3 regions of the Kocuria sp. HSID16901 genome follow, and region 1 is predicted to be linked to each of the others. Evidence: riboswitches for the same ligand, from Rfam matches in the RefSeq annotation. Region 1 holds a riboswitch; each other region holds the start of a gene.
What was found. A riboswitch is a leader RNA that binds a small molecule or an ion and turns the genes downstream of it on or off. The one in region 1 is predicted to bind thiamine pyrophosphate.
Positions count from the first base shown of each region.

Region 1 (4,442 bases):
GCGTCGAGACGATCTCGCGTGCGTTCGGCGTCGTCGAGGGTCCGTCCCACGTACGGGACGAGCCCAGGCATCACGACCAGTTCATCAGGGTTCCGCCCCGCGGCCTCGGCTCGAGCGCGCACGTCAGAGCGGTATGCCTTCCCCTGCTCGAGGTCGTAGGCGACGGCGTAGATCCCCTCTGCTCGCCGCGCCGCCAGGTTTCGCCCGGGATCCGAGGATCCCGCCTGAAAGAGCACTGGCCGTTCTTGCGGGGGTTGGGGAACGTTCAGTGGACCGGCCACGGTGAAGTACTCACCGCGGTGGTCAATTGAGTGGATCGCTTCCGAGTCAAGATACTTGCCGTTTCGATCCGCACGAATCGAGGTATGGGGCCACGAATCCCACAGGGCTTGCACGGCATCGATGAACTCTTCGGCCCGGGCATAGCGCTCCGCGTGCTCCGGAAGCCGTTCCTTCCCGTGGTTTCGAGCTTCGGCGTCGAACATGGACGTCACGACGTTCCAACCGACGCGCCCGGAACTGATGTGATCCAGGCTCGCAAGCAACCTGGCGGCGTGAAATGGCTCGTAGAAGGAACTCGAGACGGTGCTGACCAGACCGATGTTCGAGGTAGCCCGCGCCAACGCCGTCAGGGTGGTGAGCGGTTCCAAGAACCACGACGGCGTGCGTTCCGCCGAATCCGCCCGGAGCGACTGACCGTCGGCGAAAAACACCGCGTCCAAGGTGCCTTTTTCGGCAAGTCGTGCAAGCTCCTCGTAGTACTCGATGTCACCGAGCCGTTCCACCGCCGAATCGGGAGTTCTCCACGCTGCGTTGTGGTGACCGCAACCGTAGATGAAGAGGTTTAGGTGCACCTGTTTCTTGGCCACGCTCATCCTTTGACCAAGCCCCCGTCCACCATCAAGTTTTGTCCGGTAACGGCCCGGGCCCACGGGGACGCGAAGAAGAGCACGGCGTCGGCCAGCTCTTCCGGAGTCGTCACGCGTCGCAACGGGGTGCTCTGGGCGATCGCGTCGAAGACCTCCGTCGGTGTTGCCGAACTCGCGTCGGTTTCGCGGAGTAGTCCTCCGGAGACCATGTTGACGGTGATGCCGTCGGGTCCGAGATCGTGTGAGAACGTACGGGTCAGAGAGAGCAACGCCGCCTTGGCCGCGGTGTAGTCATGGTAAGGAACCACAGGGTTCTGGAACAGATTCGTCCCGATATTGACGATGCGGCCCCACCCTCGTTGCGCCATGCCGGGGTACAGGGCTTGAATCATGGCCAGCGGGCCCATCACCGAACCATCCACCTGCGTTTGGACGACGTCGGGAGTGATGTCAATGGCTTGAGGCCGAGCGTCGCCGTTGAAGCTGAAGTCGAGAAGCGCGTTATTGACCAACGTGGTCGGGTCGTCCGAGAAGAGTCCTCGGATCTCCTCGGGAAGGGCAAAAGCTCGCTCACGATCACGCACGTCGAGATGCACCGCTCGCGCGCGTTCCGGGAATTCTTCGGCCAGGCGATGTGCGGCGTCGCCACTTCGGTGATATCCCACGACCACGCGCGCCCCTTCCCGAAGAAAGGCCCTGCTGATCGCGAGGCCGAGGCCCCTGGCCCCTCCCGTGACGACGACGACCTGTTCGTTCAGGGGTATCGACGTACCACGCACGGTCTCGGATGTTTCGGTCATAATGCTCTGCCTCTCGGATCGAGGCGAAGGCCCGCGACATGAACGAGCGCTCATGTCGGGAGTGCAGGGCATCGAATGCCCCACGGACAATCCCTTCGCCAGTGCTAACTGATGCAGGTTCTACGGGTCTTCTCTCAGCCCCGCCGTGGGGGCACCCCGTGTCCTGCGCAACATGCTAGCAGCGCAAGGGGAGTGTTTCGCTAGACCACATCATGCAGATGGTCCACGAATGGACCATCTGACGAGGCAAAAAGCTTCTGCTCGACCATCGCGCCTCCCTGCAGGTCACCGGAGGAGCTGAGCAGAAGATCGTCCTTCGAAGCTGCGGATACCTACTCAGGCAGGAGCTCGCATTTCGTCGACTGGGCGCATTCTTGCGATGACTTGCCCATCCGATCCTCTTATCGAATGACTCCCGCAACGCGAGACATCAACCCGCTGAGCGCATTGATAGCACCGGATAATTCCTTCTGTTCCGCCGTGTAGTCCCCGGGCTGTGGAACCTCACCAGCCTCTTCCTGCACCTCGGCGATCGATCGGTAGTCCACGTACTTCACCTTGCCGTCGGAGGTTGTGCCATCCGTGTGACGCTGGAGAATATCGTTGACAGCCTTGAACCCCTTTTCGACCTGCTCGGCGAGGGTTTTATCCTTCGCCTTAATAATGTCTTCGACGTTCCCGTAGACCACCTCGGCTCCCTCGACGTTGGCTTTGAAGTTGTAGAGGTCCGTGTGCGAGAAGGTTTCCTCCCCACCGACGATCTTGGCGTTGGCTACTTCTTTCAGTAGCTCCGCCGCTCCGGAGGTTATCTCGGTGAGCTCGAGCTTGAACTTGCCGTCACTGCCCTTGATCTTTCCGTACACGAGGTCATAGAGCTTGTGGGTCGAGCCCTCAAGCTGATCCGCCGCAGCCTGGCGCTCCAGCTGGGATCCGAAGCTGAAGGGTGAATTCGGTGCGGAGTAAAGGTCCGCCTCGATGCGGTGCCAGCCGGTCCAACCGTCCAGACGCTGAGGGCTCCAGGGCTTGTCCCCCGGCTGGCTGGGGCGTTCCTGAAGGCGGAGGTCGAGTGCTTGGGCGAGATCTCCGGTCCCGTCTATGCCGAAGGATCCGGCCGTAGGCTCGATCCGTTCGTAGTACTGCCGTGCCAGCGGGTACAGCTCACGGGCACTCTGGATATTGCCGTCCACGTAGGCATCGATAAAGTCCCGAGTCGCTTTCACGAGCTGACCCACCTGGTCTTTGACGTAGGAGGTGTAATTCTGGACGGCCTTCTTCTCTGCGCCCTTCTGGTCTTCGGTCTCCTCTCCGCCTTGGCCAGGGGTCACCTCAAATTTCGTGAGACCCACGAAGTCACCCACCATGTTGGGCTTGCATGCCGTGAAATAGATGCCCTCTTTCAGGCTGGTCGTCAGGCTCGCGAAGCTTCCCGGACCGATGTTTTCCTTCTCGGACTCGATCTTGAGCTTGTCCTCCGAGAGCACCTCAAATTCATTGGGTGTGCTTCCGTCGTTCTTGATCTCGAAGGTCACTTTTCCAGCCGGAATCGAAGCGGAATCGGTCTTACACGAGTCATCTTCCATGGTGACGTGCACCGTTTGACCTGAGTTGTTCCCCAGGTGACCACCGATCAAGTTACTGGAGCAAGAGGCTAAAACCAGTGCGAGAGCAATACCCGTGGGGGCGCCAAGGTATTTCGTGATTTTCATGCTGTCCTCGTGAAAAAAACTGATGGCCGGAACTGGATGATCCGACCCGTGGAAGAAGAGACTGATCTCAACCGAAGAAAATGACGGCTCTAGAGCGGCCCGACCAACGTGCGACGAGCGGCGTCAGCGGCACACCACACGATGGCCCGTCATGCGGTCGGCTGAAGATGACCTTGAGAAACTGTCTGGCCTTCACGACGCCGGCCACCAAAGTGCCGACACCAAGCGACGGTTCCGAACCCTCACGCACTGCGATCAACAGATGGGCAACGAACACGGATGGCCTCCCCGACTGCCCATCCGGTGTTCACCCGCGGGTCTTCGATTCAAATCTGAAGAAAGTATATCCACGACCATTTCATAAGTTAAGAACTATGCATTGGTGATCTCGACGACCCTGACGTCGCCGCGTCAGCGCGTCACGCGCGAATCCACACATCGGTTCGGGAACGCCACCCGAGCGTCAGCGCGCGGAGCCCCATGAACCCGCCGGCATATGCAATCCAGATCCACAGGAAGCCCCACGTGTCCATCGACAGATCAGCATCCGCGCTCGCCCAGTAGACCGCACCGAGGATGGGCGCATACACCACCAAGGAGATCGTCGAGGCCAGAGCAAGGTACCGGGCGTCTTGGGCGCCGATGAGGACGCCGTCGAGAATAAAGACGTACGAAGCCAGAGGTTGCCCGATCGCCACGATGATCATGGCCAGCGCAAAGAGATGCCGCACTTCAAGGTCGGGGGTGAAGGCCCAGCCTAGACCGAAGCCTATGATCGGGCAGATCAACCCGGTGATCACTCCGAATCCGAGGGCCCACCGAATAAGCCGGTTCATCAGATGACGCACCTGCCGCCTGCCGGCTTCTTGCGTCACATCGCGGGCGCCCATCTCCTTGCCCAGGAGCGCCTGAGCGGCAATGGCCAACGCATCCAAGCCGAAGGCCATGAACCCGAACAGCGACATCGTCAGCTGATATGACGCCAGATTCGTCGGCCCCTGGTGGGTCACCACGAAGATGGTCAGCATCATGGCCGCCCTCATCGCAGCCGTTCGGAGCATGAGCCA
Region 1 is NZ_RBLM01000009.1:17,793-22,234, reverse strand. It holds gene D8M21_RS10145 (LLM class flavin-dependent oxidoreductase) at 1-875, opposite strand, end outside; gene D8M21_RS10140 (3-oxoacyl-ACP reductase) at 872-1,669, opposite strand; TPP riboswitch at 1,742-1,838, opposite strand; gene efeO (iron uptake system protein EfeO) at 2,071-3,375, opposite strand; gene D8M21_RS10130 (MATE family efflux transporter) at 3,795-4,442, opposite strand, start outside.

Region 2 (4,442 bases), on a different contig from region 1:
CCGCTGGATTCATGACGTCCATGCCGAACTCCTCTCTCCCCTGACGACCTGGGGCTCGGGGGCGGATGCGGCTCCCACCCGAAATTCGCGGCCTCCGAGGGCTGCCACGAAATCGGCGTCGTGGGTCACCGAAACCACGGCGACTCCGGCCTTCAAGGTCTGACGGAGAAGGTCGACGAGGCTGGCCCACGTGGTTGCGTCCTGCCCAAAGGTCGGCTCGTCGAGAATCAGGATTCTCGGCTGGGTCGATAACGCGGTGCCCACGGAAAGACGACGTTTTTCCCCGCCAGAAAGGGTAAAGGGGTTGGCGTCGGCCACGTGGGCCAGGCCCAACCGCTCCAGGAGTTCGGTTGCCCTCTCTTCAGGGTCGACCGTTCCGCGTGCGGATTCGCCCGGATCATGGCTCGTGAGCTCGGCACCCAGGCGAAGTTCGTCGCGGACGGTGGATCGCACGAATTGGTGCTCGGGTTCTTGGAAGACCATGCCAATTCGGGCGATGAGCTGCGTCGATGACCAACGACCGGGATCCCACGAGGGCCGTCGCCGTGAATTGATGGGTATCCCCTGGTCGAGGTCCCGTAACGGGTCGCACGCGCCGACCCAGCCCTCGGCCGGTTCCAACAGCCCCGCGAGCGTCAGAGCCAACGTGGATTTTCCGGCACCGTTCGGCCCGGTGATGGCCAGGTGTTCCCCCGCACGGACCTCGAGGTCTATTCCTCGGGCGGCTATGGGAACATCGCGGAGCGCAGGAACCGGATCATTCGGAGAGCCCAGCACGGCACGACGTCGGGCGCGAATCCACCGACGGTCCGCCGGATGCCTCGAGACCCCCAGGCCTTCCGCGCGAAGCAGGGGCACGGCGGGGTCGGGGACGACGTCGTGCGCTGGGGTGCGCGGCGTGTACCCGGGAACCCACACCCCCGCGTGAATCAGCTCGTCGCGCGCTTCGCCCACGACTTTTCGCGGCGGCCCGTCATGTCGAATTCCGCCACCTGCGTCCAGAACCACGATGCGGTCCACGTGGTCGGCCCAGACCTCGACCCGATGTTCGACGACGATCAGGGTCGAACCGTAGGACTCGACCGCCTTCAGGACCGAATCGCGCACCTCGAGGACGCCGTCTGGATCGAGATTGGCCGTGGGCTCATCGAGAAGCAGAAGCGCGGGCTCCATCGCCAAGATTCCGGCGAGGCCGAGTCGTTGCTTTTGACCGCCCGATAACGCGGAGGTCGGGTGGTCCCACGGGAGGTCCAACCCGACGGCGTCGAGGGCCTTCCGGCAGCGAGGCACGATCAGTTCCGGATCCACGCCAAGATTTTCGGGTCCGAACGCGAGATCGTCTCCAACCCGGGAGAGGACGATCGATGATTCCGGGTCTTGTTGCATGAGGCCGATACGGCCCCGCGCGTCTCGGGGCTCCACGCCATCGATCAGGAGCGTTCCACTGGAGGCGTCGTCGTCCTCCAGCACCCCCGCCATCGCGTGCAGCAAGGTGGATTTTCCCGCACCAGAGGGTCCGAGGAGAAGGACCTTTTGCCCTTCGGAAATCTGGAGGTCCACCCCCGAGAAGGCGGGAGATTCGCGGTCCGCATGCCACCAAGAAAAGTCGCTGGCCTGAACCGTCGCCCCCACCGCCGTCACGCCCGAGCTCTCCGGCTCCGGGCGTCCCGACCGGCCGCGACCGACGAAAGCACCCCCGTCGATACGAGCGCCCGGGTCAGGGCCCACGCCAGGAACCCGGCGATGACCAGACCCGAGATGACGCCGAAGATCGCGTAGGTGATCTTGAACTGTGTTTGCCAGAAGGCGTAATACATCGCGATCTCGCTGACGGTCATGAACAGGCCCGAAACGGCTCCGGCCAGCAGCGCGATGGGAAGCTCAAAGCGGCGGTATCGGAAGGCCGCGAAAACGACTTCCGCGCCCAAGCCCTGCACGAGCCCGGAGATGAGGACGGCGAAGCTGTAATGAGTTCCCAACAGCGCCTCAACGAGGGCCCCGAGAATTTCGCAGTAAAGAGCTGCGCCCGGTTTGCGGATGACGAGTCCTCCGAGGACCCCAGCGATGAGCCATCCCCCTCCGATGAGTCCGGACAAGGGCGGGAATCCGACCGTCACGGTGCCGATCAACGGGGCGACGCCGTTCGACCAGATCCAAAAGATGACGCCGCACACCACGGCGAGAACCGAGGCAATGACGATGTCGATAACGCGCCACGAGCCTCGTGGGAAGGTTTTGGATGGCGCCTTGGGCGATGATGCGTTCACGGTATATCCTCCTGGAATTGCGGTCAGGAGGGGAGGCCTTGCCCGAATTCTCTTTCGGGAACACCCGAGATCTCGACTCCCTACGCCGGTGCTAACCGGATCAGGTCGAGGGTCTGCTTGCGCACTCTCAGCCTCGCTTGAGGCTCCCCTGTCGTGTGGTGAACTCGGACCATCCTAACGGATCACGAGAGGGACGGAGAATCTGCGGTCGTTTGAGACAAAGCCATTGGCCTGCGATTAGGCTAGAGGAAGCTGCACATGACCGGCCGAAATATCGTCCGACAATTACAGGAGATTCGTATGAGCAATCCCGTCATCAAGATCGGTTCCACCGTGGCTTCCCTGGGTGGAGTTTTCGCCGCCAATAAGATCATGACCCTCGGTTGGAAGAAGATCACCGGCAACGAGCCGCCCGCCAACAACCCGGACCCCGAAGAAAGCCTTCGTGACGTCATCATCTGGACCGCCATCAGCGGCGTCGTCGCCACGCTGATCAAGATTGGCGTCACCCGGGTTGCCGCCCGGATGGAAAAGAATGAAGACATCGAGACCGGCGGCCAGGCCGAGGTCTAACCGTCCCCTTCTCAAGCTAACGCCGATGGGCGCGTGACGTTGTCACGCGCCCATCGGCGTTGTTGTCAGGATTGCCGAGGCTCTTGTTCGTCCGGCTTGTCTAATCCCGCGGTATCCGCGTCAACCTCTCGAGGCTCGGGCGCGGCCTCGGCCGGAGCCTGCTCTTGTTCCTCTTCGCGGTTCATCTGCTCGACGAGGTCGGCCAATTCGTTGACGGTCAACGACGACGCCGCGAAGTGCCGGTTCCGGAATCCGGACCGACCGACCATGTGCGAGGAAACCGGCGTCGCGAGCATCTGCAAGGTCCAGGCCAAAATGAGCGCGGGGACGAGGCTCCAACTGCGGGCGGCGATTCCCATGCCGAGGAGTAAGAGAAACAAGCCGAAGACCTGGGGCTTTGCACCGGGGTGCAGGCGCGACAGCACATCGCTGAACCTCATGATGCCGAGTGCGGCCCCCAAGGACATGAGGCAACCGACGATCAGACATGCTCCCGTGAGAATGTTCAGAACGGTGTCCAACATCTATCGCTCACCCCCTGAAGGCTTCTGATCCGAAGGGTTCTGACTCTGGCCGAGGGACGACGCCGATTCTTGGCGTGTCGAGGCACTGGCGTTATATCCGCCGACGGCGTCTCGGGCGAGGTCTTCACGTTCCCGCTTGTTATTCGCGAATCGAGAGACCGTCACGGACCCCAAGAAGCCGACGAGGGAAATGACGATGAGCAAGGTGACATTCTCGTAGCTGTCCCGATTGACCATGTCGATGACCAAACCGGCACCAACGATGGCGAGCAGAACGTCCGAAGCGATCACTCGGTCCAAGAGCGAAGGCCCCTTGGCCAGACGGTAGATGGTTCCGATGGCTGCCAACACCAGAATGATGCCGCAGATCACCATGACGACTTTCATGGCTTCTCCTCACCGAGGGTGCCGGATTTGAGGGCTGCATAGCTCTCCCGGGTACCCATCACCCGAATCACATAGGCCTCGATCTTGCGAACGCTGTTCTGGAATTTCGTGACGTCCTCCGCGGACTCGATGTTGATCACGTGGAAATAGATCGTTGCATGACGCCGGTCCACCTCCACGACGAGCGAGCCCGGGATCAGGGAGACGATATGACCCACCACCGTGATGAGGAGGTCGCTATTGATGTCCAATTGGGCCGAGACGACCGCGGATCTGGGTGCTCCCCGTGGCCTCACAGCGAACCACAGAATCTCGAAGCTTGCGACCGCGATCCACCAGATGAACTTCATGGCCAATACGAAGGCCCACAGTGGATTGAACCGCCCGGACAATTGCACCGGCGGTAGGTAGAAGACGCGGACCAAGATGAAGGCCAGAATCAGGCCGAAGAGCAAGTTGCCGGGAGAGAAATCCCGCCAGAGGGCGCCCCACACCAGAACGAGCCACACCAACAGCGGAAGTTCCGTACGGAAGGTATTTTTGGGCCTGATGCGAGGGGCCCGGTGGGCGGACGGACTCATGTCAGTGGCCCCCTTCCGAGGCGGCGTCGTGGCCCAATACGGCTTCGATGTACGCGTGCGGATCACTCAAGTTATCGGCTGCTTGGTAGGAGAGGTTGAATAACGGCCCG
Region 2 is NZ_RBLM01000001.1:113,857-118,298, reverse strand. It holds gene D8M21_RS00565 (energy-coupling factor transporter transmembrane component T family protein) at 1-22, opposite strand, end outside; gene D8M21_RS00560 (ABC transporter ATP-binding protein) at 10-1,641, opposite strand; gene D8M21_RS00555 (ECF transporter S component) at 1,638-2,267, opposite strand; TPP riboswitch at 2,328-2,427, opposite strand; gene D8M21_RS00550 (DUF4235 domain-containing protein) at 2,568-2,840, shown strand; gene mnhG (monovalent cation/H(+) antiporter subunit G) at 2,906-3,364, opposite strand; gene D8M21_RS00540 (monovalent cation/H+ antiporter complex subunit F) at 3,365-3,751, opposite strand; gene D8M21_RS00535 (Na+/H+ antiporter subunit E) at 3,748-4,332, opposite strand; gene D8M21_RS00530 (Na+/H+ antiporter subunit D) at 4,334-4,442, opposite strand, start outside.
Region 2: another riboswitch for thiamine pyrophosphate. It lies ahead of D8M21_RS00555 (ECF transporter S component); the one in region 1 lies ahead of D8M21_RS10140 (3-oxoacyl-ACP reductase).

Region 3 (4,442 bases), on a different contig from region 1:
GCGAGATCTCTGGAGCAGCACCTCGCCCGGTGCAGTGAGGCGGACCGAGCGAGAGGTGCGGACCATCAGAGTCACGCCGAGCCGCGTTTCGAGCTGTTGGATGGTACGGCTGAGCGCGGGTTGGGTGATGTGAAGTACCCGAGCCGCTTGGGTGAAAGATCGATGCTCGCCCACGGCTTCGAGAGCTCGGAGGTGACGCAATTCGATGTTCATGACGCCACAGCATAGTCGTCGTGCCTGGTCACAGGTCTGTCAGTGAGGTGAGGGCGGGTGGTTCCTCGGCGGCTCAACGACTGGGCGTCTCAGCCAGCTGGGGTGGTGACCACGCCGTGTTGCCAGTGGTGATCCTCACGGCGGTATTCGATGCGCGTATGGTTTCGGTCTTCGCGGGCCTGCATGAATTCCACCTCCCTCGGTTCCAGGGCGTAGAGCTGCCAGTCCGGATTGGGTGATCCGTCGTAACTCGGGCGTCCTTCCCAATCCCGTTCCGACTCTTCCCGGCTGAGGGGGTGGACGACGCCGGTGACACGCACCTGCCGTCCCGACTCGCGCCAGAAGAAGATCATGGACGCGCGTGGGTCCGCATCGAGCTGTTGCCCCTTGCGGGACGTGCGATGGGTGGAGAAGTGGAAGCCGCGATCGTCAATGTCCTTGACGATGAGGGTTCGACCCACGGGGGTGCCGTCGTTATCGACCGTCGTGAAGGTCATGGCATGGGGCTGCCGTTGCCCCGAGGCGATGGCTTCCTGGAACCACTCAGAAAACAACTGGTGTGGATCTGAGGGCACGTGATCCGGGTCGAGGGTCGGCAGGGGTTTGGGGAAGGACGGTAGGGAACTCAACTGGTCGCTCAGAGTGGACATATTTCGATGCTAAGTGGAGAGCACGGGCTGCGCGAGGGTGGATTGGCCATCGGCATCGGTCCATGACGGATGGTTATGGGCGAGATCTACACAAGCGGTGGAGAAAGTTATCCACAGGTGTGCATAACGGTGTGTACAACTCGAATATCTGTCCTACAAACGGGCTTCACGCACGGGGAGGGTCCCGGCGATCAGGCCATTTTCAGGGTGCGTCTCGTTCTGCGAATCATCGAACTACGCGTGTGTAACTTGCCCACAGGTGGGGATAACTCCTGTGGATAACGGCGGTCTGAGCGAGCGGCGAATTCGGGCTTCGACGGCGACACCCTTGATTTTCTGGGGAAGTCCAGGGGTGGACGACGTGTGCCTCCACATCTGGTGATCCACAGGGGTTGAGGATAACGAGCCGAGCGTGTCCACCTGGTGTGCACAAAGTTATCCACAGGTGGGGAAAAGTGGGTAGTTCTGACGGAGAATGTCCCTTAATGGCTCGACACGGTGAGCCTGAGAGCGACACAGCACCGGCGGGCGAGCGCCGTCATTTCAACGAAGGAACGAGCGTCGGCATTCTTCCCGAGGGCCAGGGTCGTGAAATCACATCGAGAGGAGTCACAGCCATGTAAGTTCTCCACATTGTGGAGAAGCGCTGTGGATAACCATGTTCGAAGAGTGGGTTGTCCCCAGTGGAGCTTCATATCGGAGGAGGCCTCAGGGGTCGAGTAAGAGTGTGGCGTTAGAGTGAATACGTGACGCAAAGGGGCGTTCACACCAGTGACAAGGGGTGCCCTGCCGGGCTGAGAACACACCCTTGGAACCTGATCTAGCCAGAACTAGCGAAGGGATCGTCACCGTGACAGATTCACCACAGCATCACTCACAGACCGCCGCCATTGTTGAGTGTGCCCAGGAGGTGCGCGCAACTGCGCCGCTGGTGCATTGCCTGACCAATTCCGTGGTCAAGGAGATCACCGCGAACGTCTTGCTGGCGGCCGGAGCTTCCCCCGCGATGGTCGAGCACCCGGAAGAAGCTCGCGTGTTTGCCGGCATCGCGAACGGTCTTCTTGTGAACGTCGGCACCATCTCGGAGGAACAGACGGACGCCATCCGTGCCGCCGTCGCCACCGCCAACGCACAGGGTGTCCCGTGGGTTCTGGACCCCGTCGCCGTCGGGGGCCTTCCGCAACGCACGGAGCTGGCCCGGGAACTCCTCGACCTGAAGCCCACCGCGGTCCGTGGCAATGCGAGCGAAGTCGTGGCCCTCGCGGGATTGGGGCAGGGCGGACGAGGCGTTGACTCGACCGAGTCCGTGGAGTCAGCGCGCGAAGCCGCCGAAGCACTCGCCCGGCGGACCGGCGGCGTGGTCGCCGTTTCGGGGGAGCGCGACCTCATTGCCTCATCCGGTCGTGTGACCCGTTTGACCAGCGGGCATTCCCTGATGCCGCTCGTGATTGGCACCGGTTGTTCGCTGGGTGCCGCCGTCGCCGCGTATCTCGGCGCTGCGCGTTCATCCGGTATGTCGGACCACGACGCCGTCGTGGCCGCTCACGCCCACCTAGGGGCGGCGGGCACGGTGGCCGGCCGATCCGCCGAGGGCCCCGGGTCCTTTCACGTTCGGTGGTTGGATGCCCTGCATGCGCTGTCTCCGGAAGAGATCGCGCAGGTGGTCGAGCTGGAGGACGCGGCATGATCCCCTCAGGAGTGGATCTCTCCCTGTATTTCGTCACGGACACCACACTCTGTGGCGGCCTCGAAAAAGTTCCGGGCGTAGTCTACGAGGCCGTGATGGGCGGCGTCGGGGTGGTGCAGGTTCGGGATAAGCACCTCGACGACGGCGCCTTCGCCCAGCTGGCGAGCGCCTGTGCCCAGGCCGTGGCGCAGGCCAACCAAGATTCCGGTCGCACAGCCCGCACGGTGGTCAACGACCGACTTTCCATTGCCGCAGACCTCGGCCTCGACGTTCACGTGGGTCAATCCGACGCCGCAGCCGAACGAGCCCGAGAAACGCTGGGGGAGTCCGCGATGATCGGACTGTCGGTGTCGACCCCCGAACAGGCGCGGGCCGCGGTGGACTCCGGGCACGCGGATCTCGTGGGAATCGGGCCCGCCTGGGCCACACCCACCAAAACGGACGCCGCGAAACCACTCGGACCGGAAGGAGTCGCCGAATGCGCGCGGATTGCCCGGGGCGGCGGAATGGCCAGCGTGGTGATCGGCGGCGTCAATGCCCACACGGCTGGTTCATTGGCCGGGGTGCCGGCAGATGGTCTGTGCGTGGTCTCGGCCATCGCGTCGGCGGATGATCCCCGGAGGGCAGCCTCAGAACTCCTCCGCCTCTCGCAGAACACCCTTGATCGAAAGGACCTCCGCTGATGCGCCCGCCGATTGCTCTCTCGATCGCTGGATCTGACCCCTCGGGTGGGGCTGGGACCCTAGCGGATCTCAAGACCTTCGCCGCTGTGGGAGCGTATGGTTGCGCCTGCACCACCTCCTTGACCAGCCAGAACACTCTCGGCGTGCAGAGTGTGCATGGTATCGACGCGGAGGTCGTGGTTTCCCAAGTTGAATCGGTGATTGACGATCTTCCCGTGGACGCCACCAAGATCGGGATGTTGGGTTCGGCCGAGACCGTTCGACATTTGGCACGGATGATCGCATCTCGTCGCCGCGACTTCGGCGTCGTCGTGCTGGATCCCGTGATGGTTGCGACCAGCGGCGACCCCCTTCTGGCCCCCGATGCCGACGCCGCATTGCGCGATGAACTCGTGCCGTTGGCGGACGTCATCACCCCGAACCTCCCCGAAGGGGCGCGTCTGCTGGGGCGGCCCGACGACGTCGCCACCTCCCTCGCCGCCGTGCGTGAACAGGCCATCGAATTGCTCGCGCTGGGGCCTCGGGCGGTTCTCCTCAAGGGTGGGCATCTCGCGGACGCTCAGGCCGTGGACGTCTTGGCGATGAATCCGAGCTGGGCTCCCGGTGGTCGGGCCCGGGTCTCGGAGCCGGTGATTCGGGAATTCACCTCTCCACGCATCGAAACCCGCAATACGCATGGAACGGGGTGTACGTTGTCGTCGGCGATCGCCGCCTACGCCGCCCGGCATGCGATGCCCGTGGACCCGCGTACAGCGCCCGGTCTGGAGGAAGCCGCCCCGAATGTGGAAAGTTCAGGCGCCGGTACGGTCCCCGAGCAGTCCGATGCCCTACGCCCGGTGGACGACGACGCCCTGGTCGAGGCCGTGCGGCGCGCGAAAACCTACCTCACCAGGGCCTTACGGGAGGGTGCCGGCTGGGAAATCTCCCGCACCCCTGACCGTGGGCATGGACCGGTCAACCATTTCGCCCCCGAAACATGATGAGCAGCCAAAGAGTAGAGCAGATGATGAACGAGACGACGTGGCGCACCGGACCCTTCACCGGGAAGCTGTGGAGCGATGCATCGGAGATCATGGCGCGGGTCCGCGGCCTCGCGTTCCTCAACGAATTGGCCGAGGGGACTCTGGACCCTCACACCTTTGCGCATTACATCCAGCAGGACGAGTTCTATCTGGCGAATTACTCGCGGGCGATGGCGGTGCTGGCCTC
Region 3 is NZ_RBLM01000003.1:108,549-112,990, forward strand. It holds gene D8M21_RS05565 (LysR family transcriptional regulator) at 1-213, opposite strand, end outside; gene D8M21_RS05570 (pyridoxine/pyridoxamine 5'-phosphate oxidase) at 303-863, opposite strand; TPP riboswitch at 1,631-1,723, shown strand; gene thiM (hydroxyethylthiazole kinase) at 1,714-2,550, shown strand; gene thiE (thiamine phosphate synthase) at 2,547-3,233, shown strand; gene thiD (bifunctional hydroxymethylpyrimidine kinase/phosphomethylpyrimidine kinase) at 3,233-4,213, shown strand; gene D8M21_RS05590 (TenA family protein) at 4,237-4,442, shown strand, end outside.
Region 3: another riboswitch for thiamine pyrophosphate. It lies ahead of thiM (hydroxyethylthiazole kinase); the one in region 1 lies ahead of D8M21_RS10140 (3-oxoacyl-ACP reductase).